2 regions of the Embleya sp. NPDC055664 genome follow, and region 1 is predicted to be linked to the other one. Evidence: riboswitches for the same ligand, from Rfam matches in the RefSeq annotation. Region 1 holds a riboswitch; the other holds the start of a gene.
The links. Region 1 has a riboswitch for glycine ahead of gcvT (glycine cleavage system aminomethyltransferase GcvT). Riboswitches for the same ligand answer to the same signal wherever they lie in the genome.
Positions count from the first base shown of each region.

Region 2: another riboswitch for glycine. It lies ahead of gcvP (aminomethyl-transferring glycine dehydrogenase); the one in region 1 lies ahead of gcvT (glycine cleavage system aminomethyltransferase GcvT).

Region 1 is NZ_JBSHGZ010000035.1:99,020-113,634, forward strand. It holds gene ACWGR4_RS38060 (cysteine desulfurase family protein) at 1-859, opposite strand, end outside; gene ACWGR4_RS38065 (hypothetical protein) at 873-1,115, opposite strand; gene ACWGR4_RS38070 (trimeric intracellular cation channel family protein) at 1,191-1,853, opposite strand; gene ACWGR4_RS38075 (ABC transporter ATP-binding protein) at 1,902-3,215, opposite strand; gene ACWGR4_RS38080 (ABC transporter ATP-binding protein) at 3,320-4,420, opposite strand; gene ACWGR4_RS38085 (ABC transporter permease) at 4,420-5,427, opposite strand; gene ACWGR4_RS38090 (ABC transporter substrate-binding protein) at 5,530-7,296, opposite strand; gene ACWGR4_RS38095 (ABC transporter permease) at 7,334-8,329, opposite strand; gene ACWGR4_RS38100 (enhanced serine sensitivity protein SseB C-terminal domain-containing protein) at 8,715-9,443, opposite strand; gene ACWGR4_RS38105 (enhanced serine sensitivity protein SseB) at 9,502-10,218, opposite strand; gene ACWGR4_RS38110 (AAA family ATPase) at 10,249-10,980, opposite strand; glycine riboswitch at 11,123-11,216, shown strand; glycine riboswitch at 11,217-11,333, shown strand; gene gcvT (glycine cleavage system aminomethyltransferase GcvT) at 11,589-12,689, shown strand; gene gcvH (glycine cleavage system protein GcvH) at 12,774-13,148, shown strand; gene ACWGR4_RS38125 (serine hydroxymethyltransferase) at 13,145-14,449, shown strand; gene ACWGR4_RS38130 (enoyl-CoA hydratase/isomerase family protein) at 14,553-14,615, opposite strand, start outside.
Region 2 is NZ_JBSHGZ010000033.1:91,470-106,084, reverse strand. It holds gene ACWGR4_RS37080 (DUF5999 family protein) at 1-103, shown strand, start outside; gene ACWGR4_RS37075 (TetR/AcrR family transcriptional regulator) at 288-887, shown strand; gene gcvP (aminomethyl-transferring glycine dehydrogenase) at 925-3,846, opposite strand; glycine riboswitch at 4,046-4,142, opposite strand; gene ACWGR4_RS37065 (DNA polymerase IV) at 4,214-5,623, opposite strand; gene ACWGR4_RS37060 (SanA/YdcF family protein) at 5,721-6,407, opposite strand; gene ACWGR4_RS37055 (MerR family transcriptional regulator) at 6,455-7,069, opposite strand; gene ACWGR4_RS37050 (bifunctional nuclease family protein) at 7,437-7,910, opposite strand; gene ftsR (transcriptional regulator FtsR) at 8,071-8,832, opposite strand; gene ACWGR4_RS37040 (FHA domain-containing protein) at 8,829-9,347, opposite strand; gene gcvH (glycine cleavage system protein GcvH) at 9,727-10,113, opposite strand; gene ACWGR4_RS37030 (DUF881 domain-containing protein) at 10,188-11,126, opposite strand; gene ACWGR4_RS37025 (small basic family protein) at 11,494-11,826, opposite strand; gene ACWGR4_RS37020 (DUF881 domain-containing protein) at 11,823-12,800, opposite strand; gene ACWGR4_RS37015 (sugar phosphate nucleotidyltransferase) at 13,024-14,615, opposite strand, start outside.

The DNA.
Region 1 (14,615 bases):
GCGCGTCGGGCACCGCGGCCAGGATCCGGCGCACCAGTTCGTCCCGCAGCGCGCCCACCCGCCGTGCGTATTCGGCCTGTTCGCGCACCGACTCCTCGGCCGCGACGGCGAGTGCCGCGATCGAGGCGGTGTCCAGCGTGCCCGAGCGCACGTCGCGCTCCTGGCCGCCGCCGTGCAGCACCGGAATCGGGGTGATGCCGCGCCCGAGCACGAGCGCGCCGCAGTTGCCCGGGCCGCCGAGCTTGTGCCCGGTCACCGTCATCGCGTCCAGGCCGGCCGCGGAGAAGTCGACCGGGATCTGACCGACCGCCTGGACCGCGTCGGAGTGGAAGGGGATGCCGAACTCGTGCGCGATCTCGACCAGCTCGGCGATCGGCTCGACCGTGCCGACCTCGTTGTTGGCCCACATCACCGACACCAGCGCCACCGACGCCGGATCGTGCTCGATCGCCGCACGCAGCGTGTCGGGTTGCACTCGCCCGTCGGCGTCCACGTCCAGCCACTCGACCACCGCGCCCTCGGCCGACTCCAGCCACAGCACGGGGTCGAGCACGGCGTGGTGCTCGACCGGGCTGACCAGTATCCGCCGCCGGGCCGGGTCGTCCGCGACCCGCGACCAGTAGATCCCCTTGATCGCGAGGTTGTCGGCCTCGGTTCCGCCCGCCGTGAAGACGATCTCGCTCGGCCGCGCGCCCAGCGCATGGGCCAGCGACTCGCGGGACTCCTCCACCGTGCGGCGCGCGCGTCGCCCGGACGCGTGCAACGAGGACGGGTTCCCGAGTTGGGCAAGCTGTACGGTCATCGCCCGGATTGCCGAAAGGCGCATCGGGGTGGTCGCCGCGTGATCGAAGTAGGCCATCGCACTGCGAAGCTTAGTCGGGTACCCGCGGGCGCCGGCGGGGGCGGCCGTACACCCGTCCGTATCGCGGCCCTCCGGGCAGGAATCGGTCGAGCCACAGGCGCGTGGAAAGCATCGACGCGGTCGCGTACGCCACGAGTCGCCGAAGCGGGCCCCTGCCCTTCGGATCGGGTTCGGTCGACCGGTGGTCGTAGGTCAACGGCTGCTGGATCTCCCACACATCCTGGTGCAACGCGTACCGGGGCGTGTTGGGCACGGTCCACTCCTACGGGTGGCCGGGTTGGGCCCGGCGGCGCAGCCCGCGCCACCCGGTCGGCGGGTGTGTCCCGGGTCACTGCTCCTCGGCGCTGGTGCCGGAGTTGCGGCGCCACGCGCGGGGCGCCCGCCACCCGCGCCGAAGCGCGAGCACCCGAAGCAGGAAGGCGAAGGTGACCGCCGCGGTCGCGGTGACCGGGCCGAACAGGTCGAACTCGATCAGCGCGGCGGTGATGCCGGCGCCGAGCAGCGCGGGGAAGGTGTAGATCTCCTTGTCCCAGCGCAGCAGCGTGGGTACTTCCCGGGCCAGTACGTCGCGCAGCGCGCCGCCGCCGACGGCGGTGGTGACCCCGAGGGCGGCGGCCGGTATCGGATTGAGGCCGTACGCGTACGCCTTCGCGGTGCCGGTCACGCAGAACAGCCCGAGGCCGGCGGCGTCCAGCACGTCGATCGCCGACATGATCCGCTCGACCTGGGGATGCAGGAAGAAGACCAGTACGGCGGCGAGCAGCGGGGTGGTGAAGTAGCCGAGGTCGGTGAAGGCCGCGGGCGGGACCGCGCCGATGATCACGTCCCGTATCACCCCGCCGCCGAGGGCGGTGACCTCGGCGAGCAGGGTGATACCGATGACGTCGAAGTTCTTCCGTACGGCCATCAGCGCGCCGGCCGCCGCGAAGACGAAGATGCCGAGCAGGTCGAGGATCTGCTGAAGCTGATGGTGGAAGATCTCGGGCGGCACCTCGGGCGACATAACGGATGTTCTACACCGCCGGGCCCGGCCCGATACTCATGGGGCGGGTGTGGGCGGAGTGTCCTTCCCGGTCGCCTCGCCGGGGGCCTTCGGGGAGGTCTCGGCGGGAGCCTCGGCGGAGTTCTCCACGGGGGTGTCCGCCGCAGGCTCGGCAGGGGCCTTCGCGGCATCGTCCGCAGAGGTCTCGGCCGGTGTCTCGACGGCCGTCTCGGCGGGGCTCTTCGCGGCGGCCTCGGCGTCCTCCCCGGCGGCGACCGCGGGGGCCGCCTCGGATGGCGCCGGCTTCACCAGCAGCACCGCCTCGCCCGCGCCGTTCTCCGCCGGCGTGTTCTCCGGGAAGTGGCAGGCCACCTGGTGCCGCGTGGTCAACTCGGCCAGCGGCGGCTCCTGGGTCTTGCAGATGTCCTGCGCCTTCCAGCACCGGGTGTGGAAGCGGCACGCCGGCGGCGGGTCCATCGGGCTCGGTACGTCGCCCTTGAGCAGGATCCGGTCACGGCTCTCGCGCCGGGCCGGGTCCGGTACCGGCACCGCCGACATCAGCGCCACCGTGTACGGGTGCTTCGGCGACGTGTACAGATCCTCGCGGTCGGCGATCTCGACGATCTTGCCGAGGTACATCACCGCCACCCGGTCGCTGGTGTGCCGCACCACCGACAGGTCGTGCGCGATGATCAGGTAGGTCAGCCCGAACTCGCTCTGCAGGTCGTCGAGCAGGTTGACCACCTGCGCCTGGATCGACACGTCGAGCGCGGAGACCGGCTCGTCGGCGACCACCAGCTTGGGCCGCAGCGCCAGCGCGCGGGCTATGCCGATGCGCTGCCGCTGGCCGCCGGAGAACTCGTGCGGGTAGCGGTTGTAGTGCTCGGGGCTGAGCCCGACCAGTTCCAACAACTCCTGGACGGCCTTCTTGATCCCGCCCTCGGGGGTGACCTTCTGCAAGCGGAACGGCAGCCCGACGATGGTGCCGACGGTGTGCCTCGGGTTCAGCGAGGACTGCGGATCCTGGAAGATCATCTGGAAGTCGCGCCGCAGCGGCCGCAGTTGCCCTCGGGAGAGCTTGGTGAGGTCACGCCCGCCGAACTCGATGGTGCCCTCGCTGGGCTCCAGCAGGCGCATCACCATGCGTCCGGTGGTGGACTTGCCACAGCCCGATTCGCCGACCAGGCCCAGCGTCTCGCCCTCGCGGATGTCGAAGTCGAGCCCGTCCACCGCCTTGACCGTGCCGGCCCGGCGCCGGGTCATCCCGGCGCGGATCGGAAAGTGTTTGCGCAGCCCGCGCACGCGCACCAACACGTCTCCCGGCTCGCGTCGGGACGCGGCCTCCGGCTCGCCGGCCTGCGCAGCGTTCACGTCGTCTCCCGCTCGGGCGCCCTCGGTCACTTCCGCGTTCCCGTTCCCGTTTCCATCCTGGTGACCAGTCACGTGCCCATCCGCTTTCCCGTTCGCCGTCCCGCTCACAGCCGCGGCCTGATGTCCTCGGTCCAGATCCGCTCGCGCTCCCCCGGATCGAGGTGGCACGCGGTGCGGTGGCCCGGTTCGATCTCGACCAGTCGCGGGACCTCGGTCTTCTCCCGCCCGTCGTTGCGGTCCGCGTACGGGCAGCGGGTACGGAACGCACAGCCCGAGGGCAGCGAGATCAGGCTCGGCGGGCTGCCCTTGATCGGCATCAGCCGTTCCTGGCGCGCTCGGTCGAGCCGGGTCAACGAACCCAACAGGCCCCAGGTGTACGGGTGTCGGGGTTGTTCGAACAGGGTGCGCGCGGGGCCGTGCTCGACCGCTCGACCGGCGTACATCACCAGGACGTCGTCGGCGAGTTCGGCGACCACGCCCAGGTCGTGCGTGATCATCACGACGGCGGAGTTGAACTCCGCCTGCAGGTCCCGGATCAGGTCCAGGATCTGGGCCTGGACGGTGACGTCCAGGGCGGTGGTCGGCTCGTCCGCGATCAACAGTTCGGGGTCGCAGCTGAGCGCCATCGCGATCATCGCGCGCTGGCGCATGCCGCCGGAGAACTGGTGCGGGTAATCGTCCACCCGCCGGTCCGGGCGCGGGATGCCGACCCGTCCGAGCAGGTCGATCGCGTGCGCGCGGGCCTGCTTGACGCTCACCTCGTTGTGCACCTGGTAGGCCTCGATGATCTGGTGGCCCACCGTGTAGAACGGGTGCATCGAGGACATCGGGTCCTGGAAGATCATCGCCATCCGGCGGCCACGCATCAACCGGACCTCTTCGGCGGTGGAGCGCACCAACTCCTTGCCGTCCAGCCAGATTTCGCCGCCGATCCGGGCGCTGGTACCGCCGTGCAGGCCCATCACGGCCAGCGAGGTCACGCTCTTCCCGGAGCCGGACTCGCCGACGATGCCGAGCGTTCGGCCGCGCTGGAGCGCGAAGTTCACCCCGTCGACGCTGCGCACCAGGCCGTCGTCGGTGGGGAAGTGCACGGTGAGTTCGCGTACTTCGAGGAAGTTCTCCGGCTCGGGCGGGGGCCCGGCCGGGGCGAGCTTGGGCAGTTCGGCCGCGGTGTCCCGCTTGCGGCGCGGTAGCAGTCGGGGCATCAGGTCCTCACCCGGGGATCGACGACCGCGTAGAGCAGGTCCACGACGAGGTTGGCCAGGATCACGAAGATGGCGGCGATCATCGTCACGCCGAGCACTTCGGGCAGATCCTGCTGTCCGATCGCCTCGACGGCGAACTTGCCGACGCCGTTGAGGGAATAGACCTGTTCGGTCAGGATCGCACCGCCGAGCAGCAGTCCGACGTCCATGCCGAAGATGGTCAGGATCGGGGTCAGCGCGGCGCGCAGCCCGTGTTTGACGATGACGTCGCGTTCGCGCAGGCCCTTGGCCCGCGCGGTGCGGATGTAGTCCTCGCTCATCGTCTCGAGCATGCCCGCCCGGGTGAGTCGGGCGTACAACGCCGCGTACAGGAACGCCAGGGTCAACCAGGGCAACACCAGGTTCCAGGCCCAACTCGCCGGATTGTCCAGGAACGGCACATAGTGCACGCCCTTGAAGATCGGCCATTGATAACTGAACAACGCCAGTGCCACCAGGCCGGTGAAGAACGGCGGCAGCGAGACGCCCGCCAGCGCGAAGCCCATCGAGAAGCGGTCCCACAGGCTGCCGCGTTTGAGCGCCGAGACCACCCCGATCGACACGCCGGCGATCAGCCAGATCACCGCGGCTCCCGCGGCCAACGAGAGGGTGACCGGGATGCGGTCCTGTAGTCGTGGCCACACTTCCAGGTTGTTGCGGAAGGAGAAGCCCAGGCACGGCGGCGCGCAGTGCACCTTGCGTACACCGGTGTCGTAGTCCTTGCCGGCGACGATGCCCTTGACGAACCTTCCGTACTGGACGGGTACCGACTTGTCCAGGCCGAGGCTGTGCTTGACCTGTTCGATCGCGGCCGGGGTGGGCGACTTGCCGACGTAGCGCGCGGCGAGTTGGTCGCTTGTGGCGCCTCCCAGACGCGGAATCAGGAAGAAGATGGCGAAGACCGCCATGGTGACGATCAACAGGAGCACCACCGCTCCCGCCAGCCGCCTGAGCAGATAGAAAATCATGAGCCGGCGACCCGGTCCGGTGCGGGGAGCGGGATCACCGCTCCCCGCACCGGAACTGACGGGCCTTCACCTCTCCTTCGGGCTACTGACCTCGTCGCAGGCTTACTGGATACCGATGTTGAGGTAGTCGTACATCCCGGAGTACGCGGGGGTGACGACCAGGTTGGTCACGTTCGACGGGCGGTACAGCAGCGACTTGGTCCAGCCGAACGGGACGATCACCGCCGACTCCATCACCTTCTGGTCCAGCTGCTGCCAGATGGCCGCGCTCTGCGCCGGGTCGATGGTCCGGGTGGCCTGGTCGATCAGACCGTTGACCGCCGGGTCGTTCAGCTCGGACAGGTTCGTGCCACCGGCGGGCTTGATCGCCCGACCGTCCACGATCTGCTGGAAGAAGCCGAACTGGGTGGGGAAGTCGGGACCCCACTGCATGAACATGATGCCGACCTTGTTCTCCGCGACCCACTTCGGGACACCGGCGAACTGCGAGAAGTAGTCACCCGAGGGGTACTGCCGGATCTCGACCTTGACGCCGATCTTGGCGAGCGCGTTCTGCACCGACGTGGCGCCCGCGACCTCCTTGGGCCGGTTGGCGCGCGCGGTCAGCACGGTGCTGAAGCCGTCCGCCTTGCCGCACTGCTTGAGCTCGTCCTTGGCCTTGGCCACGTCACCGGTGTGCTTGGCACCGTTGGGGTACATGTCGGTGACCTTGGAACCGGCCAGCGTCGGCGGCATCAGGTTGGTCGCGATGTCGGAGCCGACCTCGCCACCCTGCGCACGCTGCAGCTGCGACTTGTTGACCGCGTACTGCACGGCGCGCCGGCAGTGCACGTTGTCGAACGGCGGGGTCTTGGAGCTGATCGCCAGGTAGGCCAGCGCGCCGGAGATCGCGTCGTCCGCGTTGTCCGCGAGCTTCTTGTCCGTGAGGATCTTGTTCTGCGCGGCGGCCTGGACGCCGGTGCCGACCACGTCCAACTGCGCCGTGCCGGCGAAGAGTCGGTTGTCGACGTCGTTCGCGTCCTGCTTCTCCAGCAGTTCGATCCGGTCCGGCAGCGCCTTGCGCAGCGGGTCGGTCGCCTGGTCCCAGTTCGGGTTGCGGACCAGGTTGACCGCCTTGCCGGGCTCGTACTGGCCGTCGACCATGTACGCGCCGGAGGCGATGGGGTGCTTGACGTACTCCTTGCCGGTGTCCTTGGCGGGCGGGACCGGCGCGGTCTGCGGGAGCGCGGCGAGGTAGTTGAAGTCCGCGAACGGCTCCTTCATCTTGAAGATGATGGTGTGGTCGTCCGGCGTCTCGATCGCGTTCAGGCCCAGCTTGTCCGGCGCGGAGTCCTTGTACGGGCCCTTGTAGGTGCCGTCGGGGTCCAGGTACTGGGCGAAGTAGCCCGGGCCGTTGGGCAGGATCTCCTTGTCGAAGGTCCGCTCCACGGCGTACTTGACGTCCGACGCCTTGACCTCGGTGCCGTCCTCGTACTTGACACCCTTGCGCAGGTGGTACGTCCAGGTCTTGCCGCCGTCGTCGGTCTTGCCCACGTCGGTGGCCAGGTCCGGCGCGAACTCGTAGCTCGCGTTGCCCGGGGCGGGCTTGAAGGTGAGCAGCGGACGCGCCATCAGGCGGGAGAAGTTCCACGCCGAGGCGTAGTACATGTCGCCCGGGTCCAGCGAGTCGAACTTGTCCGAGCTGACCAGCTTGAGCGTGCCACCCTTCTTGGTGGACTGGTTGACCACTTCGGTGATCGCCTTGTTGCTCGGGCTGTACTTCTTCGAGCCGCCGCCACCACCGCCACACGCGGTGGCGGCCATCGCGGTGACAGCCACCATGCCGATCAGCGCTTGGGTCCTGCGCCTGCGAGTTACCGGGTGTTTCATCGCTGGTCGTGCCTCCTCGTGGGGACTTGCGGGATATTCAGCGGCTGCGCGGGTCGAGGGCGTCTCGAAGGCCGTCGCCGAGCAGGTTGAACGCGAGCACGGTGATGAAGATGGTGACTCCGGGGACGACCATGAACATCGGCGCGTCCTGGTACCGGGGGGTGGCCGCCGAGAGCATGCCACCCCACGAGGCGGTGGGTTCCTGTACGCCGACCCCCAGGTAGGAAAGGGCGGCCTCGAACAGGATGTTCGTCGGGATCAGCAGCGTGGAGTAGACCAGGATCGGACCCACCAGGTTCGGCAGCAACTCCTTGAAAATGATGTGCCGGTCGGTGGCCCCGAGACTGCGCGCCGCCTCGACGAACTCGCGTTCGCGCAGCGAGAGCGTCTGGCCGCGGACGATGCGAGCGATGTACGGCCAGCTGAAGAACCCGATCACGAAGATCAGCACGGTGATGCGGAGCGTGTCGCCGTGGAGGCCGAAGGCCTCGCCCTGGAGGCTGCTGCCGATGGCGATCGCGAACAGCAGCAGCGGAAAGGCCAGGAAGACGTCCATGGCGCGGCTGATCAGCCCGTCGATCCAGCCGCCGAAGTAGCCCGCCACGGTGCCCAGGACGACGCCGAGCACCACGGAGAGCAGGGTGGCGAGGAAGGCGACCAGCATGGAGACGCGGGCGCCGTAGCAGATGCGGGAGAAGATGTCCCGGCCGTTGACCGGCTCCAGACCCAGCGGGTGATCCCAACTCGCGCCGCCGAAGCTGCCGGTGGGGATGTTCAGCACCGGGTCGAGCAGGTCGTCGTGGTACTCGGTGGGTCCACCGCCGATCACGTCGGTGATGAGCGGCGCGAAGATCGCGATGAGCACCATGAGGATGATCACCACGCCACCGGCCATCGCGACCCTGTCGCGGCGGAATCGGGCCCACGCGATCTGACCGAGCGACCGACCCTCGATGCGTGCGCCGGCTGCCTCGGCGATCGCCTCGGGGTGCGCCTCTCGGGCCACACCGGTGGTCTCGATCGGTGCCGTCATGGATCGACCCTCCCCGCTCACGGATGCGACGGCGGCTCGGGATCGCCGCGTCCCGTCGCCATACCCGGCATTGCGATCCCGATGATCTTCGGGATCTGTCGTCCGGGTGAGACTCCTCCGTGACGCGGGTCACGAACAGGGGTGGAGGAATACCTTTACTGAACCGTGATTACGCAGACACGATTCACTGGTTGATCCGCGTAGATCGGTCACGAAATCACAACAAGGCAGCGGTTGATGACGTGACGTCAGTTTTTTGGGGGCATCACTGCCTGTTGCCCCGGCTCGCCACGTTCCGCCGATCTTCGCTCACTGCGCGTGTCGTGTGCCCGCGGCGGCCATGTGAATCACCGTGCGGGACGGGCGCCTTCGTCGGGCATGTCGATCACCGGCCGTGGCGGGCGGCCTCGTCGAGCATGTCGATGCCGATGAACGGCCGGGTGTGCTCGCGCATCCACGCGGCGATCGGGTCGAAGGGGTCGTCGAGCGCGACCGAGGAGAGCGTCAGACCGGGCGGCGCGGCGGCCGACGCGCGGGCCATCGCGTCCCGCATGCGCTGCATCGCGGCGGGCTGATTGTCCGTCAGGCGCAGCCCGATCACGAGGCGTTCGGGGCCGACGGTGGGGCGTACCCAGGCCCGGTGGGCGGCGCGCACCACCTGGGTCTGGAACAGCTGCCCGCCGAGCAGGGAGTAGAACGCCGGGTCCCACAAGGTGGGTTCGCCGACCTCCAGGGGGCCGGCCATCAGTCGGTCCAGGCCGCCGACGATGCGGCGCAGGTCGAGGTAGGGCACGCCGACGCCGCCGCCCTGGGCGTGCGGATTCAGCCACAGACCCCAGCGGTCGGTGTACAGCGAGGACGCGATCTCGGGGACCGGACAGATCTCGAACGAGCGGTCCCAGCCACTGAGACGCAGCTGTTCCTCGGACGTGAACGCCGGGGCGTAGCGCCAGCCGGCCACGTCCATGTTCCCGTACTGCGCGTCCGGACTGCCGGGTTGCCCCTGCCACAACAACATCCACACGGGCGCGCCGACGAGCGCTTGCAGCAGCCGCTCGTAGGCGTCGTAGCGCCCGGGGGCCACCTGGCTCAACGCCTGCTCGACCTGGTTCACGACGTCCTCCCCGAACCCCATGTTTTTCGACACCGATGCCGGCCGCGGCCGGACGGGCTCAGCGCTGGTCGGCCCGCAGATAGAACGGCTGGGTCCGCTCCAGCATCCAGTCCCCCACAGGATCCTGCGCCACGTCCAGAAGCACCACGTTGACCGGCCACGGGCACGCGGCGCGGCCGAGCGCGCGCTCCAGGGCGCCGATCGCGGCCAGCCGGTCCTCCTCCTGCCACCGGTCCAGTTCGACGCCGACGAACAGGACCGGCGGATCGGACTCGACCTCGCCCAGGCCGCGCCGGGCGCTGAGCACCACGGGGACGTGGATGAACTCGGCGGCGGCGGCGATCAGGAAGTCCATCGGCTCCTGGTCGGGCTCGTACAGCCGCACCCGTGCGCCGCGGTGGGCCGCGCCGGGCAGCCGGGCCAGCTCCAGCACACCCGGCGGCGGGATCGGGATGCCCGCCTCGCCGCCCGGGTTGACCACGATGCCGATGTGCGGCGGCAGCCCTCGGGCGAACTCGCGCATCGGCGCCACAGTGCCCGCCATCGGCCCCGCGAGCCGGCGGAACTGCTCCTCCGAGGAGAACACCGGCACATACGGCAGACCGTCGATCTCGGCGGTGGGCAGGGTCAGTTCGGTGTCGGCAGCGCTGCCCCCCTCGGGCAGCGGCACCCACACGTCCGCCTCGGCGAGCGCCTCGAACAGGGCCTCGGCCCGGGACGGGTCGCGCATCGCCGCGACGAGCGCGCTCTCCACGGGATTGGCCGGGAACGGCATGGTGGTGCTCCTCTTGGTGTCCGGCGCAGTTTACGACTTGTCCGCATCCCGCCGTCGGGACTGTCCGGGTAGGGGGTCTGCGAAAACGATCCGGCGCAGTTGCCGCGCGGCCGCGCGGTCGAGCAGTACGCACGAGGTGAAGCCGCCCGGAGCGGAGGCGAGGGCGGGTCCGGCGTCCAGCCACGGGGCGAGCCGGGCGAGCAGCGCGCGCCATTCCCGGTGGTGTCGGGCGAACACCGCGGTGGACACCCCGCGCCCGCGCGCACGTTGGCCGGAAAGCGCCTGATGGGCCGTGACGTCCAGGAGCAGCGCGTGGGCCGGGATGCCCCGCCGCCGGGCCGCGCGCACCAGTACCCGGCGCAGGATCGGATTGCGGCCGCTGTCGTGCACCACCACCGCGCCGGGGCCACGCAGCGCCCGGGCCACCTCGCCGTAGTGCGACAGCCGCACCAGCGGCCGGTAGACCCGGTACGGCAGCCGCCCCACCCGCACCGCCCAGCGGGCCCGGACCAGGTCGGCGTCCAGGACCGCGACCGCGGGCCCGGCGGCGACCACCCGGGCCAGGAGCGTGCTCTTGCCCGCGCCCGGCAGGCCGGTCACCACGAGCACGCACGAGGCCGGATAGGAGAGCATGTCCACCCGCCGGACCCCGTCCCGCTCCCCCGCCCGGTTCCGCTCCTCCCGCAGGTCGTGCACGGACCGGGGGATCAACATGCCGCCCGCCGCGGCGCCGGTATGCGCCCCCGCCGAATCCGTCTCCACGAATCCTCCCCTGATGTCCCGAACCCACGTGCCCTGCGCATGGTGTCGCACCGAGGGCGCGAGCGGGCGCCGGCGCTCCCCGGCCCCGGCGGGGGATTGACGACACGCGCTAGCATGCCGGGCACAACCTCATAACGGCCGTCGACCCCACGCGGAAGAGTCCTCGCCATCGAGCGGGGCGCCGAAGGAGCAACTCCTCCCCGGAATCTCTCAGGCACCGATACCGCATGGGTCAGGCACTTCTGGAAAGCAGACGCACCGTCGGTGCGGCTCACCCACGGTGCAAATCCCGGTCCGACGCGGCAGCGGCGGACGGGATGAAGCTCTCAGGTTCCGATGACAGAAGGGGAGGGCACCCCACTTTTCGACCGACTTTGGCCGAAAAGGGCTGAACGCCATGGCAGGGAGCCCCCTTTGTCCTCGAATTCGTTCTCGTACTCGTTCCGGTTCTTGATCCGGGGCCCGTCCCCGTTCCGGTACGGGCCGCAGCACCCGTCACCTCTCGTCGCACCTCGGGCCCGCGCCCGGGTCCGCGCCGTCCGGCATGCCCCGGACCGGTTCGCGCCCGCCGGGGGCTTCCGCCGGCGTCCCCTCGAAGGAGTCTTCGCATGACCACCGACCGCCGGACCCCGCTCGACGCCGTGCACGACGCGCTCGGGGCCACGATGACCGACTTCGCCGGGTGGCGGATGCCGCTGCGGTACGGGAGCGAGCGGGACGAGCACACCGCGGTGCGCACCACGGCCGGCCTGTTCGATCTCACCCACATGGGCGAGATCGAGGTCACCGGCCCGGAGGCCGCCCGCGCGCTCGACCACGCCCTGGTCGGTTTCGTCTCGAAGATCGGGATCGACCGCGCCCGGTACACGATGATCTGCACCGAGGAGGGCGGCATCGTCGACGACCTGATCGTGTACCGGCTCGGCGAAGAGCACTTCGTGGTGGTGGCCAACGCCTCCAACGCCGACGTGGTGGCGGGCAGCCTGAAGCACCGCGCGAGCGACTTCGACGCCACGGTGCGCGACGCGTCCGAGGAGTACACGCTGCTCGCCGTGCAGGGGCCCGCGTCGACCACGATCGTCGGTTCGCTGACCGACGCCGACCTGCCCGCGCTCAAGTACTACGCGATCCTGCGCACCGAGGTCGCGGGCGTACCCGTGCTGCTCGCCCGCACCGGCTACACCGGTGAGGACGGCTTCGAGCTGTTCGCCGCGCCCGGCGACGCGGTCGCGCTGTGGGACGCGCTGCTGGCCGCGGGCAAGCCGCACGGCCTGGTGCCGGCCGGCCTGTCCTGCCGGGACACGCTGCGCCTGGAGGCGGGCATGCCGCTGTACGGCCACGAGCTGACCCGGGACACCACGCCGTACGAGGCCAACCTGGGCCGGGTGGTCCGGCTGGACAAGCCCGAGGACTTCGTCGGCCGCGAGGCGCTGGCCGCGGCGGAGGCGGATGTGCGCCGCACGCTGGTCGGGCTGACCTCGCCGGGCAAGCGGGTTCCGCGCGCGGGCTACCCGGTGGTGGACGCGGACAGCGGCGAGCGGGTCGGCGAGGTCACCTCCGGCGCGCCGTCGCCGACGCTCGGCATGCCGATCGCGATGGCCTACGTGGCGACGGAGCGGGCCGAACCGGGCACCCGGCTGGCGGTGGACATCCGCGGCAAGGCCGAGCCGGTCGAGGTGGTGGCGCTGCCGTTCTACAAGCGCGGCTGAGCCGAACCCCTTCCTATATCACCGGAAAACGTCCCAAATCATCCTGAGGGACGGACTTACCTCATTCGAATGGAGAATGGACCCGTGCACGCACCCCAGCACCTGCGCTACAGCAAGGAACACGAGTGGCTCGACGAGGCGGCCTCCCCCGCCGTCGTGGGCATCACCCAGCACGCGGCCGAGGCGCTCGGCGACGTGGTGTTCGTCGAGCTTCCCGAGGTCGGCCGGGTGGTCGTCGCCGGTGAGCCGTGCGGCGAGCTGGAGTCCACGAAGTCGGTCAGCGACATGTACGCGCCGGTCTCCGGCGAGGTCGTCGAGATAAACGACGCCGTCGTCGAGGACCCGGCCCTGGTGAACTCCGACCCCTTCGGGGCGGGCTGGCTGTTCAAGGTGCGCATCGACGGCGAGGCCGAGGGCCTGCTGTCGGCCGACGAATACGCCGCGTTCTGCGGCGAATGATCGAGATCGACCCGATCGAGGAGCTGACAACCGTGACGATCCTGGACCGTCCCCTGGGCGAGGTGGACCCGCAGGTCGCCGCCGCCGTCGCCGACGAGCTGCACCGCCAGCAGAACACCCTGGAGATGATCGCCTCCGAGAACTTCGCCCCCGTGGCGGTGCTGGAGGCGCAGGGCTCCGTTCTCACCAACAAGTACGCCGAGGGCTACCCCGGCCGGCGCTACTACGGCGGCTGCGAGCACGTCGACGTGGTCGAGCAGCTCGCCATCGACCGGGTCAAGGAGCTGTTCGGCGCCGAGGCCGCCAACGTGCAGCCGCACTCGGGCGCGTCGGCCAACGCCGCCGCGATGTTCGCGCTGCTCTCCCCCGGCGACACGATCCTCGGCCTGGACCTGGCCCACGGCGGCCACCTCACCCACGGCATGCGGATCAACTTCTCCGGCAAGCTCTACAACGTGGTCGCCTACCACGTCGACGAGAAGACCCACCGCGTCGACATGGAGGAGGTCGAGCGGCTCGCCAAGGAGCACCGGCCGAAGCTGATCATCGCCGGCTGGTCGGCCTACCCCCGGCAGCTCGACTTCCCCGAGTTCCGCCGGATCGCCGACGAGGTCGGCGCGTTCCTGATGGTCGACATGGCGCACTTCGCCGGTCTGGTCGCCGCGGGCCTGCACCCCAGCCCCGTGCCGTACGCCGACGTGGTCACCACCACGACGCACAAAACCCTGGGCGGCCCGCGCGGCGGCGTGATCCTGTCCAAGGCGGAATACGCCAAGAAGATCAACTCGGCGGTCTTCCCGGGCCAGCAGGGCGGCCCCTTGGAGCACGTGATCGCGGGCAAGGCGGTGGCGTTCAAGGTCGCCGCCTCCGACGACTTCAAGGACCGCCAAAAGCGCACCCTGGAGGGCTCGGCCATCCTCGCCGAGCGGCTGACCCGCAAGGACGTCACCGACGTGGGCATCACCGTGCTCACCGGCGGCACCGACGTGCACCTGGTCCTGGTCGACCTGCGCGACTCGGAGCTGGACGGGCAGCAGGGCGAGGACCGCCTGCACTCGATCGGCATCACGGTCAACCGCAACGCGGTCCCGTTCGACCCGCGCCCGCCGATGGTCACCTCCGGCCTGCGGATCGGCACCCCGGCCCTGGCCACCCGCGGCTTCGGCAAGGCGGACTTCGAGGAGGTCGCCGACATCATCGCCGAGGCCCTGCTGCCCGACTTCGACGACACCCGCAAGGCCGCGCTCACCGCCCGGGTCACCACCCTGGCCGAAAAGCACCCGCTTTACCCGAACCTCTGATCCTGCGGATCGGGTTCGTCGACACGACGAAAACCGGGGCGCCGACTCGACATCCGCCGAGTCGGCGCCCCGTTTCGTCGTGGTCCCGCCGGGGCCGCCGCGGTCAGCGGCCGGAGAACTCGGGCTTTTCCTTGGCCACGAAGGCGCGCATGCCGGTGGCGCGGTC
Region 2 (14,615 bases), on a different contig from region 1:
GTGCAACGGCGTCGTCCTGTTCGAGGACACGGGCGAACTGCTGCCGGACGGACGCACCATCGCCCCGCACCGACCCCGGGTGGGGTTGGTTTCGGCGGCCTGAACCGTTCGCACGGCCCTGACGAGCCGGAGGTCCCTCGGAACGACCTCCGGCTCTCGTCTGCCCGCAACCCGGTCCGACGGCGGCTCGTGGCCGGAGCCCGGGTCGACCCGGCATCCCCGCGCCCGCGGTCCCGATACAGTCCGAGCGGCACCGGCTACGCGCGACGACTCGGAGTTTTGTCCCCATGGGCATTGGCGACACTGGCGACACCCCTCGGCCCGGTCGCCCGCGTGACCCGCGCACCGACGAGTCGATCCTGGCCGCAGCCCGCGAACTGGTCGCCGAGCAGGGGTACAACCGGGTCAGTATCGACGCGGTCGCCCGCCGCGCGGGGGTGACCAGGCCGACCGTGTACCGCCGCTGGCCGTCGAAGGCGCACCTGGTGCACGAGGCGGTGTACCCGGCCCGCGAGATGAGCTTTCGGCCGCTGCCGCACGAGGACTTCGCCACCGGCGTGTCGCGCTTCGCCGAGGCCGCGCTCGACTCCTTCCGCCGCCCGGAGACCGCGGCGGCGGTGCCCGGGCTGCTCGCCGAGTACCGCGACCAGCCCGAGCTGAAGGATCTGCTCGTGGCCCGGATGGATCCGGTCCGGGCAATCTTCCGGGCCTTCGTCGCGGACGCGATCGCGCGTGGTCAGGCCCGCCCGGACCTGGACGCGGATCTGCTGTTCGAATCGCTCAGCGGCGCGTTGATGTTCGGCGTCCTGGGCAGCGACCTGGCCGCCAAGCCCGGCTTCGCCGCCTCGGTGGCCCGGCTGCTGACATACGGCGCGGCCCGCCCCTGAGCGGTGGCTCGGGGACGGGCCGCGCGGGCGCTGCGGATCAGTTGGCGCCGTACGCCTCGATCGGCGGGCACGAGCAGACCAGGTTGCGGTCGCCCTGGGCGCCGTCGATCCGACGCACCGGCGGCCAGTACTTCTCGGCCGGCACCACGCCGGCGGGGAACACCGCCTCCTCGCGCGTGTAGGCGTGCGCCCATTCGCCGGCCAGCAGCGCGGCGGTGTGCGGGGCGTTCGCCAGCGGGTTGTCGTCGGCCGGCAGGTCACCCGAGGCGACCCGGTCGATTTCGCCCTTGATCGCGATCATCGCGTCGCAGAACCGGTCGATCTCGTGCAGGTTCTCGCTCTCGGTCGGCTCGATCATCAGCGTGCCCGGCACCGGGAAGGACATCGTCGGCGCGTGGAACCCGTAGTCGATCAGCCGCTTGGCCACGTCGTCCACGCTGACGCCGGTGGCCTTGGTGATCCCGCGCAGGTCGATGATGCACTCGTGGGCGACCAGGTCGTTCGGGCCGGTGTAGAGCACCGGGAAGTGCGGCGCGAGCCGCCTGGCGATGTAGTTGGCGCCGAGCACGGCCACCTGGGTGGCCTCCTTGAGCCCCTCCGGGCCCATCAGGCGCAGGTAGGTCCACGGGATCGGCAGGATCGCCGCGGAGCCCCAGGGGGCCGCCGAGATCGGTCCCACGCCCGTCTCCGGGCCCGCGGTGGGCTGGAGCGGGTGGTTGGGCAGGTACGGCGCCAGGTGCGCGCGCACCGCGACCGGGCCGACGCCGGGACCGCCGCCGCCGTGCGGGATGCAGAAGGTCTTGTGCAGGTTCAGGTGCGACACGTCGGCGCCGATCGCGCCGCCGGGCTGGGCCAGGCCGACCAGCGCGTTCAGGTTCGCCCCGTCCACGTACACCTGGCCGCCGGCCTCGTGGATCGCCGCGCACACCTGCTCGATGCCCTCCTCGAACACGCCGTGCGTGGACGGGTAGGTCACCATCAGCACCGCGAGGGTGTCCCGGTACTGCTCGATCTTCGCGTGCAGGTCGGCCAGGTCCACGTCGCCGTTCTCACCGGTCTTGACCACCACCACGCGCATCCCCGCCATCACCGCGCTGGCCGCGTTGGTGCCGTGCGCGGAGGAGGGGATCAGGCACACGTCGCGCGCGGTGTCGCCGTTGGCGTGGTGGTAAGCGCGGACCGCCAGCAGCCCGGCGAGTTCGCCCTGGGAGCCCGCGTTGGGCTGGAGCGAGACCTTGGCGTAGCCGGTGATCCGGGCCAGCGAGTCGGCCAGCCCGTCGATCAACTCCAGGTAGCCCGCCGCCTGGTCGACCGGCGCGAAGGGGTGCATGTTCGCGAACTCGGGCCAGGTGATCGGCTCCATCTCGACCGTGGCGTTGAGCTTCATCGTGCACGAGCCGAGCGGGATCATGCCCCGGTCCAGCGCGTAGTCCTTGTCCGCGAGCCGGCGCAGGTAGCGCAGCATGTCGGTCTCGGAGCGGTGCGTGTGGAAGACCGGGTGGGTCAGGAACTCGGTGTCGCGCAGCAGCCCCGAGGGCAGCGCGTCGGCGGTCTCGGCGTCGAGCGCGGCCACGTCGCCGCTCACCCCGAACGCACCCCATACCGCCTCGACGTGCGCCCGCAGCGTGGTCTCGTCACACGTGATCGCCACGTGGTCCGCATCCACCGGCCGCAGGTTGACGCCGGCCGCGCGGGCCGCGGCGAGCACCTGCTCGGCCCGACCGGGCACCCGGGCGGTGACCGTGTCGAAGAAGTCGCCGTGCACCACCTCTACGCCGCCGGCCCGCAGCCCGCCCGCCAGCACCGCCGCGTAGCGGTGCGTGCGGCGCGCGATCGAGGCGAGCCCGTCCGGCCCGTGGTAGACCGCGTACATCCCGGCCATCACCGCGAGCAGCACCTGTGCGGTGCAGATGTTGCTGGTCGCCTTCTCCCGGCGGATGTGCTGCTCGCGTGTCTGCAGCGCGAGCCGGTACGCGGGCGCGCCGTCGGCGTCCACCGACACCCCCACCAGGCGGCCCGGCATGCTGCGGGTCAGCTTCTCGCGGACCGCCAGGTAGCCCGCGTGCGGGCCGCCGAAGGCCATCGGCACCCCGAACCGCTGGGTGGTGCCGACCGCGATGTCGGCGCCCATCGCGCCGGGCGCGCGCAGCACGGTGAGCGCGAGCAGGTCGGCGGCGACCGCCACCAGGGCACCCTGCGCGTGCGCGGCCTCGATCACCGGGGTCAGGTCGCGGACCAGACCGTCGGTGCCCGGGTACTGGAGCAGCACCCCGAAGCAGCCGCCCTCGGGCAACCCGTCGGCGGTGTCGGCGACCACGACCTCGATGCCCAGCGCCTGCGCGCGCGTGCGCACCACGGCGATGGTCTGCGGCAGCGTGGCCGCGTCCACGACGAACACGTCGCTCTTGGCCCGGCCCGCCCGGCGGGCCAGCGTCATCGCCTCGGCGGCGGCGGTGGACTCGTCGAGCAGCGAGGCGCCGGCCACGTCCAGGCCGGTCAGGTCGGTGACCACGGTCTGGAAGTTGAGCAGCGCCTCCAACCGGCCCTGGGAGATCTCCGGCTGGTAGGGCGTGTAGGCGGTGTACCAGGCCGGGTTCTCCAGCACGTTGCGGGTGATCACCGGCGGGGTGAAGGTGCCGTGGTAGCCGAGCCCGATCATCGAGGTCAGCACGGTGTTGCGGGAGGCCAGCTCGCGCAGTTCGGCCAGCACCTCGGCCTCGGTGCGCGCGGCCGGCAACTCGAAGCCCGCGAGCGCGCGGATCGCGGCGGGCACCGCCGCGTCGGTCAGCTCGTCCAGGGACCCGTAGCCGATCGCGGCGAGCATCTTCGCCTGTTCGTCGGTGTCCGGACCGATGTGCCGGCCGGTGAACGGCGACGCGGCCTCCAGGCCGGTCAACGAGCCGGGGCCGGAGGGGAGTACGGCGTGAGCACGCGTCGGGGCAGGGGTGCGCGGTGTCATCGCGAAAGGCCTCCTGGATCGCTCCTGGACGGACACGCGGGTCGCGCGCCCACCGGCCTCCCCCTCTGTCATCGGTACCTGAGAGCTTCACCCCGCCCGGAACACCGGCGGGGCCGGTCCCACGAACGCGATTTGCACCGTCGGCGAGGATCCGACCCGACTCGGCGAGCCACGTGCGGATCCTGCTTTCCAGAGTGCCCACGACCACGCGGTACGGGTGCCTGAGAGATTCCGGGGAGGAGTTGCTCCTTCGGCGCCTCGTGCGGACGACACGAGGACTCTCCCGCGCGAACGTAATGGGCGGCTTCAACGGTATCAGCGTGGCATCGGATGCGGACGGGACGCCAGGCCGGAGGGGTGCGGGTTGTCAGGTCGACGGGAGTGACGGGGGCGGTGGGCCGGGGTCGGCGGGCTCGGCGGGCCGGTCGCCCGCGGCGCCCGTGCCCGGCAGGGGCAGCGGCTCCCCCGGTCGCAGCGCCGGGTCGGCGAGGGCGAACGTACGCACCCGGCCCGGTTTTCCGCCCGGGACCTCGAAGCGCACCGTGACGCGGCCGATGCCGCTGCCCTGGACCCAGCCGGGGCCGAAGTCCTCGTGGACCACGTCCTGGCCGGGGGACCAGGAGACCCGCTCGGGGCCGGCCTCGGCGGGCTCCTCCCCCGTCCGCCCCGCGTCGTCGTCCTCCGGTCCCTCCGCCGGCGTGTCGGCGACGCCGAACAGGTCCTGCTGGGCGAAGTCGGCCAGGCCGCTGACACCCACCCCGAGCAGCCGCACCCCGCCCGTGACGTCCACCTGGGCGGCCAGGCGACGGATCGTCTCGCGCACCACGCCCGGGTCGTCGGTGGGGCCGCGCAACGTCTCCGAGCGGGTGAGCGTGCTGAAGTCGTAGCGGCGCAGCTTCAACACGATGGTGCGGCCGGAGCGGCCGGCCGCGCGCAACCGCTCCACGCAGCGGATCGAGAGCCGGTCCAACTCCCTGGTGATCCGCTCACGGTCGACCAGGTCGGTGGCGAAGGTGTCCTCGACCGACACCGACTTGGCGTCCCGGTCGGCCACCACCGGGCGCGCGTCCAGGCCCGCGGCCAGGACGTGCAGGCCGTGTCCGTGCGCCTGGCCCAGCAGGCGCACCAGTTCGCTCTCGTCCACCGCGGCCAGGTCGGCAACGGTGTCCAGGCCGGCCCGGCGCAGCACGTCGCCGGTGGCCGGGCCGACCCCGGGCAGCGCGCGCACCGGGAGCGGGTCGAGCATCGCCCGTTCGGTGCCGGGCACCACCACGCACAACCCGTCGGGCTTGTCCGCCTCGGAGGCGATCTTGGCCAGCAGTTTGGAGGTCGCCGCGCCGACCGAGCAGGTCAGGCCGGTGGCGGCGTGGATGTCGGCGCGCAGGCACACGGCGATCTCGGTGACCCGGGCGGTGTCCAGGGCGTCGCCGTGCGGGCCCGCGTCCAGGTCGATGAACGCCTCGTCCAGGCTGAGCGGTTCGACCAGCGGGGACAGCCGGTGCAGCAGCTCCATCACGGTGTCGCTGACCTGCCGGTACAGGCCGAAGCGGGGGCTGAGGAAGGCCGCGTTGGGGCAGCGCCGACGGGCCTCGCCGATGGACATCGCGGAGCGTACGCCGAAGACCCGGGCCTCGTAGGAGGCCGTGGCCACCACGCCCCGGGCGCCGATGCCGCCCACGATGACCGCCTTGCCGGCCAGGCTGGGCTTGGCGACCTGCTCGACCGACGCGTAGAACGCGTCCATGTCGAGGTGGAGGATGCCCGGCGCCTGTCTCACACCGCGCAATCATGACGCACCGGTCCGACATCTTCGGTGAACGGTCGTTCGGACGCGCCGAAGCGAGACACCGGGCGGCGGCCGGTCGTCCCGGCGGTCAGTCCTCCAGCGCGCGCCGGATCGCGTCGCTGGGGCCGGCGGTCACCCGGGGGTCCGGCTTGAACACGATCGTTCCGGTCGCCTTGATCGCGGCGAGCACCTCACGACCGGTTCCGTACACGGTGGGCCCGATGTGGCCCCACGTCAGGGATCGGTCCGGAACACCGTAGGCATCGATGCCGGCGGCCTTGCACAGCGCCAGCGCACGCCGCAGATGGAAGCTCTGCGTGACCACGATCATCCGCTCGATGCCGTAGATCCGCTTCGCCCGGGCGCAGGACTCCCAGGTGGAGAATCCCGAATCGTCGCTCACGACACGTTTGTCCGGGACTCCGCGCTCGACGAGGTAGCGCCGCATCACCCCGGTCTCGTCGTAGCGGTTGCCGCCGCCGTCGCCGCTGACCAGGATCACCCGGGTCTTGCCGGTCCGGTACAGCCGCAACGCCACGTCGAGGCGGCGGGCCAGCAGATCCGACGGCCGATCCCCCCGCACGCCCGCGCCGAGCACCATCGTGACGTCGCGCGCGGGCACCCGTTCCACCGAGCGCACCCGGTCCCCGGCGTACAGATGCAGCCCCGTCATCGGGGCCAGTCCGACCGCCGTGAGCAGGACGACGGCCTGGTAGCCGCGCCGTTGGGCACGCCGTGAGCGGGGCAGGGTGGGGCGACGAAGGGGCACATCCACGTGGACGTCCCGCCCCGCGCGCCGGTTCCCATCGGCGGTGTCGCCGCTCAGACCGCGCGATCTCGACGCCTGCGGGCCAATTCGTCACCCGGATGAACCTGCGGGGTCGGCTCCCCGGTGCCGGTGTGCTCGCCCTGGAGCTGCGCGAGCGAGCCCTCGACCTCGCGCCACACCGCCCCCACCGCGATGCCGAAGACCCCCTGGCCGCCTTGGACCAGGTCGATGACCTCGTCGTAGGACGTGCACTCGTACACGCTCGCCCCGTCGCTCATCAGGGTCATCCCGGCCAGGTCGCCGATGCCGCGTCCGCGCAGGTGGGCGACCGCGATCCGGATGTTCTGCAGCGAGACGCCGGTGTCCAGGAGCCGCTTGACGATCTTCAGCACGAGGATGTCGCGGAAGCCGTACAGCCGCTGCGTGCCCGGGCCGTGGGCCGAGCGGACCGTGGGCTCGACCAGGCCGGTGCGGGCCCAGTAGTCGAGTTGCCGGTAGGTGATGCCGGCCGCCGCACAGGCGGTCGGGCCGCGGTAGCCCACGTCCTCCGACGGAGTGCCGGGTGGGACGACGTCCGGCCGCCGGAGGCCCGCACCGGGGTCGGTCGCCGGCAGAGGACGTGCCGTGCGGGCGCGCTCCGCCGCCGTGATGTCGCCGGTGCTGCTCACGCCGACCTCCCTTTCGTCCCCGCGCGCCCGGGTACGGCGCGAGGAGTCTCTTTCAGTCCCGGGCCGCAGGCGGCGAGGTGCAACGCGCAGGGGTCATCCCGGAACTGTCGATTTCGACGGTAGGCAGTCACCAACAGCGCGTCAACGACCGGGCCGTTCGGCACGCCGAGTGACGCTGCTCGCACGAGTGGTTTGATCCCGGCGCACACGGGTAGGTCTGCCGGCTTTGCCACTGATCGCTTCTGCCCGGAACCGATCGACCCTGATCGGTCCGAGACGCGAAGAACCGCCGACCGGGACCCGGTCGCCGAGGAGGCGAGGGGGTCGGTCGACGGTTCCGAGGATGCGCCGGGCCGGGGCGGGCCGGCTATTGGCTCGTGGTGCCGAAGTCCTCGGGCGAGATGTCGTTCAGGAACTCCCTGAACTTCTCGATCTCGTCCTCCTGCTCGTTGGGGATCACGATGCCGGCCTCGTCCAGGACCGCGTCGCTGCCCACGATCGACGTCCCGGTGCGTAGCGCGAGCGCGATCGCGTCCGACGGGCGCGCGCTGACCTCCACGCCGCCGGAGAAGACCAGCTCGGCGTAGAACACGCCCTCGCGCAGGTCGGTGATCCGGATCTGGGTCAATTCCTGCCCCAACGCCTCCAGCACGTCCCGGAAGAGATCGTGCGTCAGAGGACGCGCGGGTACCACGCCCTGTTGGGCGAACGCGATGGCCGTCGCCTCTACCGGGCCGATCCAGATGGGGAGATAACGATCGCCCCCCGTCTCCCGTAGGAGCACGATCGGCTGGTTAGAGGGCATCTCCACCCGGACGCCCACAACCTCTAGCTCGTTCACATCGCCACACTAGCGCGCCCGACTGTCGGTGACCGATCCCCGGGGGCCGAATAGGTCGGGGATTCGTCGTTTTTTCTTCGTGGCGCCGCCGGGGGTCGGCTCGGGTCCGGGGCCCGGCGGCGACCGTACGCCGGGGTAGGGCGCCGAGCGGGCGCGCCGGTCAGCGGCCCAGGCGTGGCGCGAGCGCGGAGGTGACCAGGACGGTGTGCAGGCGCGAGGTGAGCGCCAGCAGGTCGCGGACGGTCTCCTCGGCGCCCGCCTTGGCGCGGGCGCCCCTGCGGTGCAGGAGCGGCGCGACGATCTGCTCGACCAGGGCGGCCTCGCGGTCCGCCGCGGCCTTGGCCTGGCGCAGGTGGCGCGGCTCGACGCCGTAGCGGCCGAGCGCGGCCACCAGGCGGGCCACCACGAGCGCGTCCCCGTCGTAGACCACACCCTCCTGGGCCGCGTCCGCACCGGCCTCGTCGGGGCGCGGCCGGTGCGGCTGGATCAGGCCGAACTCCTCCAGGCGGGCCAGGTCCGCGTCCTGGATGCCGGCCGCGGCGATCAGCCCCGGCCGGTCCAGGAGCACCGTGCCCCCGTCCCGGCCGGCCGCTCCGGGATCGCCGCCCCCGTTTTGGGGGTGCTCGGATTCGGCCGGGGTCGGGCCGGCCGGTTCGAGCCCACGATCCATCGCGTCGAGCTGGTCCTTGATCACCCGCAGCGGCAGGTAGCGGTCGCGCTGCACACGCAGCACGTAGCGCAGTCGTTCGATGTCGGCGGGGCCGAACTTGCGGTAGCCCGACGGGCTCCGCTGCGGCTCGATGAGCCCTTCCGCCTCGAGGAACCGGATCTTGGAGATGCTGATGTCCGGGAACTCGGGACGCAACAGGGTCAACACCCCGCCGATGCTCGAGGAGACCGATCCGGCCGCCGCCGGACTCACCCCATCAGCCCCTGCCTGCTCGGGAAGAAGACCAGCCGGTACTTGCCGATCTGGACCTCGTCGCCCGGCGCCAGCGGGACCTCGTCGATGCGCTCGCGGCCCACGTAGGTGCCGTTCAGGCTGCCCACGTCGGCGACCGCGAAGCCCCCGGCGGTGCGGCGGAACTCGGCGTGCTTGCGCGAGACCGTCACGTCGTCGAGGAAGATGTCGCTCTGCGGGTGCCGACCGGCCGTGGTGCGGTCCGAGTCGAGCAGGAAGCGGCTGCCGGAGTTGGGGCCCCGACGCACCACGAGGAGCGCGGTCCCCGGCGGCAGCGCGTCCACCGCGGCCTGCGCCTCGGGGGTCAGGATCTCGCGGGGCGCGGGTTCCGCGTCCAGCGCCTCGATGCCGCTGATCGAGATGGTCGAGGTCTGCTCCGACGCCCGCTCGGCGCCGGCGCCCAGGCGCGCGCCGCAGTTGGAGCAGAATCGGCCGCCGGGCGGGTTGTGATGCCCACAGGTGCCGCACACGACCACGTCGGCCTCCTGACCCGTCCCGGTCGAACCTCGACCTTCGGTCGAGAGTTGTCCGAAACTTATGCGCGCCGTGTGTTCCTGGTCAACAGCGACATGCCCGGCGGTGGCGTCGGATTCGCCCATCCGGGGGGCGGGGGCGGGAGCGGGCGACGCGCCGGTGGAGGCCCCGTAAGGGGAACCCGGCGGCATCGTCGGCGGGGCGGCCGGCGGATTGCCGGACCTTCCCGCATCGGCAGCCGGCGCGTCGCCGGAGCGACGGGAACGACCGAACAATTTCGCGAACAACTTCACGGGCGAACCTCCCCGAGAGAACCTGGCCCGCCCGTGGGGCAGGAGGAGTGGGTCGTGGTGATGGACTGCCTACCGCTTCGCCGGGCCGTCAGGAGCCCAGGCTGTTCTGGTAGGCGGCCGCGTCCAAGAGCGCGGCCGGGGCGGCGGGGTCGTCGAGGCGCACCTCGAACATCCAACCATCGCCGTAGGGATCGGAGTTGACCAACTCCGGTGCACCGTCGAGCGCGTCGTTGACGGTGGTCACGACGCCGTCGAGCGGCGCGAAGAGGTCGCTGACACTCTTGGTCGATTCCAGTTCGCCGCAGGGCTCTCCGGCCACGACGCGGGTGCCGACCGGCGGCAGCGTGACGTAGACGATGTCACCGAGCGCGTCCTGCGCGAATTCGGTGATGCCGATCCGCACCGTCCCGGAGATCTCTTCCATGACGCGCACCCATTCGTGCTCCGTCGTGTACGCGAGATCTGCGGGGTACATGCGGACAGCCTGCCCTTCTTGCCTGATGAGTGATGCACCGACGGCGACCGGCGGACTGATTCTGTCAGGTGTGCTCACCCGTTACCGGCGCCCGGTGCCGAGCGAGCGTAACCAGGCTTGTTCGCAGGCCGCAAGGCGTCGATCTGCACGTCCTGCGAGGGGGTGACGATGGCCCCCGCCTGCTTCTTCTCCAGCGTCTTCACCACGCCTCCGGGGATGTTCAGCGCGGGCTGGAGATCCTGCGGATTGCCGATCACCTTGAACACGTACGGCGGCAGCACCTTGACGTCGTCGATCACGATGTCACCCGGCGGCGTGCCATTGAACCAGGTACCGGCCACCACGCGGACATCGTTGATCTGGATCACCTCGGCGCCCGCCGCACGCAGTTCCTGGAGCGTGTCGAGCAGCACGTCGCCGGTGACCTGCCGCTGCGGATCGGTGATCGTCAGTGTGATGCCGGGCCCGCTCGCCTTGACGGTGCCCGCCAGCACGCCCAGGGCGTCCGCCTTGGCCGCGTTCTGCTGCCGGGCCTCCTGGACCCGGTCGTTGCTGCTCTGCAGCTGTGTGCGGCTGTTCTCCAGGCGGTGCTTCTCGTCCTCCAACCGCCGTGTGCGCGCGTTGAGTTCGTCCAGCACCCGGACCAGGTCCTCCTGCCGCGCGCCGCGCAGCGGGTCCGACTCGTTGTTCGATCTGACCTGGATGGCCAGCCCGGCGCCGAGCGCGAACAGCAGCACGGCGCCCACGAGTTGGGCCCGGCTCACGCGCGGTGGCCAGAACGCCTCGATCAGCCGGCGCCGACCCGGCTGGTCGTCGACCGGCTCGGCGGCGTGCGACGCGACCGGATGCGGATCGACCCGGTCCGCCCCGTCGGGCGGCGCGGCCCCGACCGAATCCGATTCCGGCCCGGGCGTGTCGCGCGCTTCGGCGCGCGCCCCCGCGTGCGGGAGTTCGGACGGGTCGCCCGGTTCGGGTGTTTCACGCGGTTCGCGCGCCGGGAGCTTGTGCCGGATCTCGTGTGCGGACTCGCGCACCGGCGCGATGATCGGCGCGATCTCCGAGGTCACCTCGGCGGCCTGCTCGCGGATCCGCTCCCGGATGTGCCGACCCTCGTGGTAGAGGTCGACCGGGCGCCGGGTCTCGATCGTGGGTTTGCGGGCGGACGGCGCCTCCGGCTCCGGCTCGATCCCGGGGGCCGGCACCGGTTCCGGATCGGGGTCCGGATCCGGAATCGGAGCCGGAGCCGGAGCCGGTTCCCGCGCCGGCGGGCGTTGCGGCTCCTCCGGCGGGCGCGGGAGCCCCAACTCACGGGGGTCCTCGTCATGGCGGGCGTGTCGCCCGCGCGTCTCGTCCGTTTCGTCGGCCATGTGTGACTCCCCGTCAGGCCCGGAAGACGTGCCGCCGGATGGCCGCCGCGTTGGAGAAGATCCGGATGCCGAGCACGACCACCACGCCGGTGGACAACTGCGCGCCGACGCCCAGCTTGTCGCCGAGGAAGACGATCAGGGCCGCCACGACCACGTTCGACAGGAACGAGACCACGAAGACCTTGTCGTCGAAGATGCCGTCGAGCAGTGCGCGCAGGCCGCCGAAGACCGCGTCGAGGGCGGCCACGACCGCGATGGGCAGGTACGGCTCCAGCTCGTGCGGGATCACGGGTCGGGCGAGATACCCGACCACGACCCCGAGGACCAGGCCGAGGACCGCGATCACTGTTTACCCTTTCGTTCGGTCGCCTTTTGCGACGTTGTCGGCGCGCCGGTCGGCCGGGCCGAACCGCTCGGCGGTCCGCCGGTGCCCGTGGGCGTGGCGGGCGGTGGGCTCGGGGTCGGCTTGGCCGGGGTGCTCGGCGGCGGGGCCGGCGGCGGTGCGCCCGCCGGGTTCGCGTAGCGCAGCGAGGTACCCAGGGCGGCGGGCAGCTTCATCTTCTTCTGCGCGCTCAGGTTGACCCGGATCCCGTAGTTCTCCTGCAACTGGCGCAGATACCGCCCGTCCGCGCCGACCATGAACTCCACTTGCATCGGCTTCGCGTTGCCGATCGCCAGGATCGTATAGGGCGGCGCCAGCGGGCGGTTGTCGACCAGGATGGAGGCGCCGGCGGCGCGGATCGCGGACAGCGCGGTCAGCCGCTGGTTGTTGATCGAGATGGCCTCGGCGCCGGCCTTCCACAGGCCGTTGACCAGCCGCTGGAGGTCCCGGTCCAGGATCCGGCCGTTGGCCGCGGCCTCGGCCTGGCGCGGGTCGCTGGTGCCGTTGCTGTTGTCCGAGCCCTTGGCGTCGTCGGCGACCACCTTCAGCCCCGGCCCCTCGACCGGTTCGGATCCGGTGAGCAGCGCGAGCAGTTCGACGCGGTCCTTGGCCCCCCTGGGCAGGGAGACCTCCTGGATCGCGTCCACCTCGTCGCGCAGCCGTTCCACGGTGGACTGGAGGCCGTCCACCTCGGCCTCGTCGGCGTGGATGCGGTCGACCAGCTGGTGCCGCTCGCGCTCGGCCTGCGGCGCGGCGGCGTGCACCTTCATCGCGGCGACCATCAGGATCATCGCGATCAGCGCGACCCCGACGACCGCGAGCATCCGGGCCAGCGGGCCCTTGTTCATGCCGGTGTCGCCGCGCACCGCACGCCGCGCGGTGGCCTCCGCGTAGCCGGCGTCGAGGCTGTTGGTCATCATGTCCACGAGCAGGGACATCGAGGCGTCCGGCCGCCTGTACCGGCTTGTTCCCGGTGTCTCCCGCGTTGACATGCGCCCCATCGTTCCATGCCGGTCGGAGTGCCCGTTGCAGGGTCCGATACGGGATCCGGCCGCGGATCGCGTGCGGCGATCCACGGCCGGAAGAGACCCTACAAGACACTCCCGGCCACCGCCGACGGCGGCGGCCGGCGAGCGGGATCGGAGCGAGGGTGACCGGGCGTCAGTCGCCCGCGTGCTCCACCACCCGGCTCCACTCGTCGAGGAGTTCGTCCGCGGCGTCGTCGTCGGGACCCTCGGCCCACACGTGCGTGACCGCCTCGGCCGGGTCCGGCAGTACCAGCGCCCAGCGGCCGTCGGTCTCCACCACGCGCACGCCGTCGGTGGTGTCGATCTCCCGGTCGCCCGCGGCCTCGACCACGCGGCGCATCACCATGCCCTTGGCCGCCCACGGCGTGGCCACGTCCCGCCGGCGCACGTGTGCGCGCGGAATGCGCGCGTCGATCTGGCTCAGCGTCAGTTGGGTGCGCGCGACCAGGCCGATCAGCCGGACGAACGCGGCGGTGCCGTCGAAGACGGTGCTGAACTCGGGGATGACGAACCCGCCGCGCCCGTCGCCGCCGAAGATCGTGTCCTCGGCCTGGGCGGCCCGCGCCAGGTCGTCGGGCGAGGTGGTGGTCCACTGCACCTGGACACCGTGATAGGCCGCAACCTGCTCGGCGATCCGGGTCGTGGTCACCGGCAGCGCGATCTTGCCGCCGCCGCGTTCGGCCGCCACGCAGTCGAGCAGTACGAGCAACGCGCGGTGGTCGTCGATGATCCGCCCGCGCTCGTCCACCAGCGACATGCGCTCGCCGACCGGGTCGAAGCGCACGCCGAACCCGGACTTCGAGGAGGCCACGATCTCGCCGAGCCGCAACAGCCCCTCGTGCCGCTCGTCGACGGTCTCGGTGGGCCGGGCGTCGTCGAGCCCGGAGTTGACGGTGAGCGCGTCGATGCCCAGCCGGCCCAGGATGCTGGGCAACAGCAGCGCGGCGTTGCCGTGCGCGGCGTCCACCACCACCTTGAGCCCGGACTCGGGCACCCCGGTGATGTCCAGGGCCTTCAGCAGTGATCCGGAGTAGCTGTCGAACGGCCGCGCGGGGAACGTGAGTTCACCGATCTCGCCGGGGAAGGCCCGGCGATACTCCTGGCGTGAGAAGACCCGGTCGAGCTTGCGCTGCGCGGCCTGCGAGAGGTCCGCCCCGCGCTCGTCGAAGAACATGATGTCCACCGAGTCCGGCACCCCGGGCGTGGTGCGGATCATGATCCCGCCGGCCGAGCCGCGCGCGGTCTCCTGACGGGCCACCGGCATCGGCACGTTCTCCAGGTCGCGCACGTTGATCGCGCTGGCCTGGAGCGCGGAGATCACCGCGCGCTTGAGCGCCCGGGCACCGCGCGAGTGGTCGCGCGCGGTGGTGACGGTGGCGCCCTTCTTGAGCGTGGTGGCGTAGGCCCCGGCCAGCCGGACGGCGAGTTCGGGGGTGATCTCGACGTTGAGGATGCCGGAGACCCCGCGCGGGCCGAACAGGTACTTCTGACCGCGCGACTCCCAGATCACCGAGGTGTTGACGACCGCGCCGGCCTCGATCGTCTTGAACGGGTAGATCCGCACGTCGCCGGCGACCAGCGACTCCTCCTCGATCAGGCACTCGTCACCGATGACCGCGCCCTCCTCGATCCGGGCGGCGCGCATCACATCGGTGTTCTTGCCGATCACACAGCCGCGCAGATTGGTCTGCGGGCCGACGTAGACGTTGTCGTGCACCACCGCCT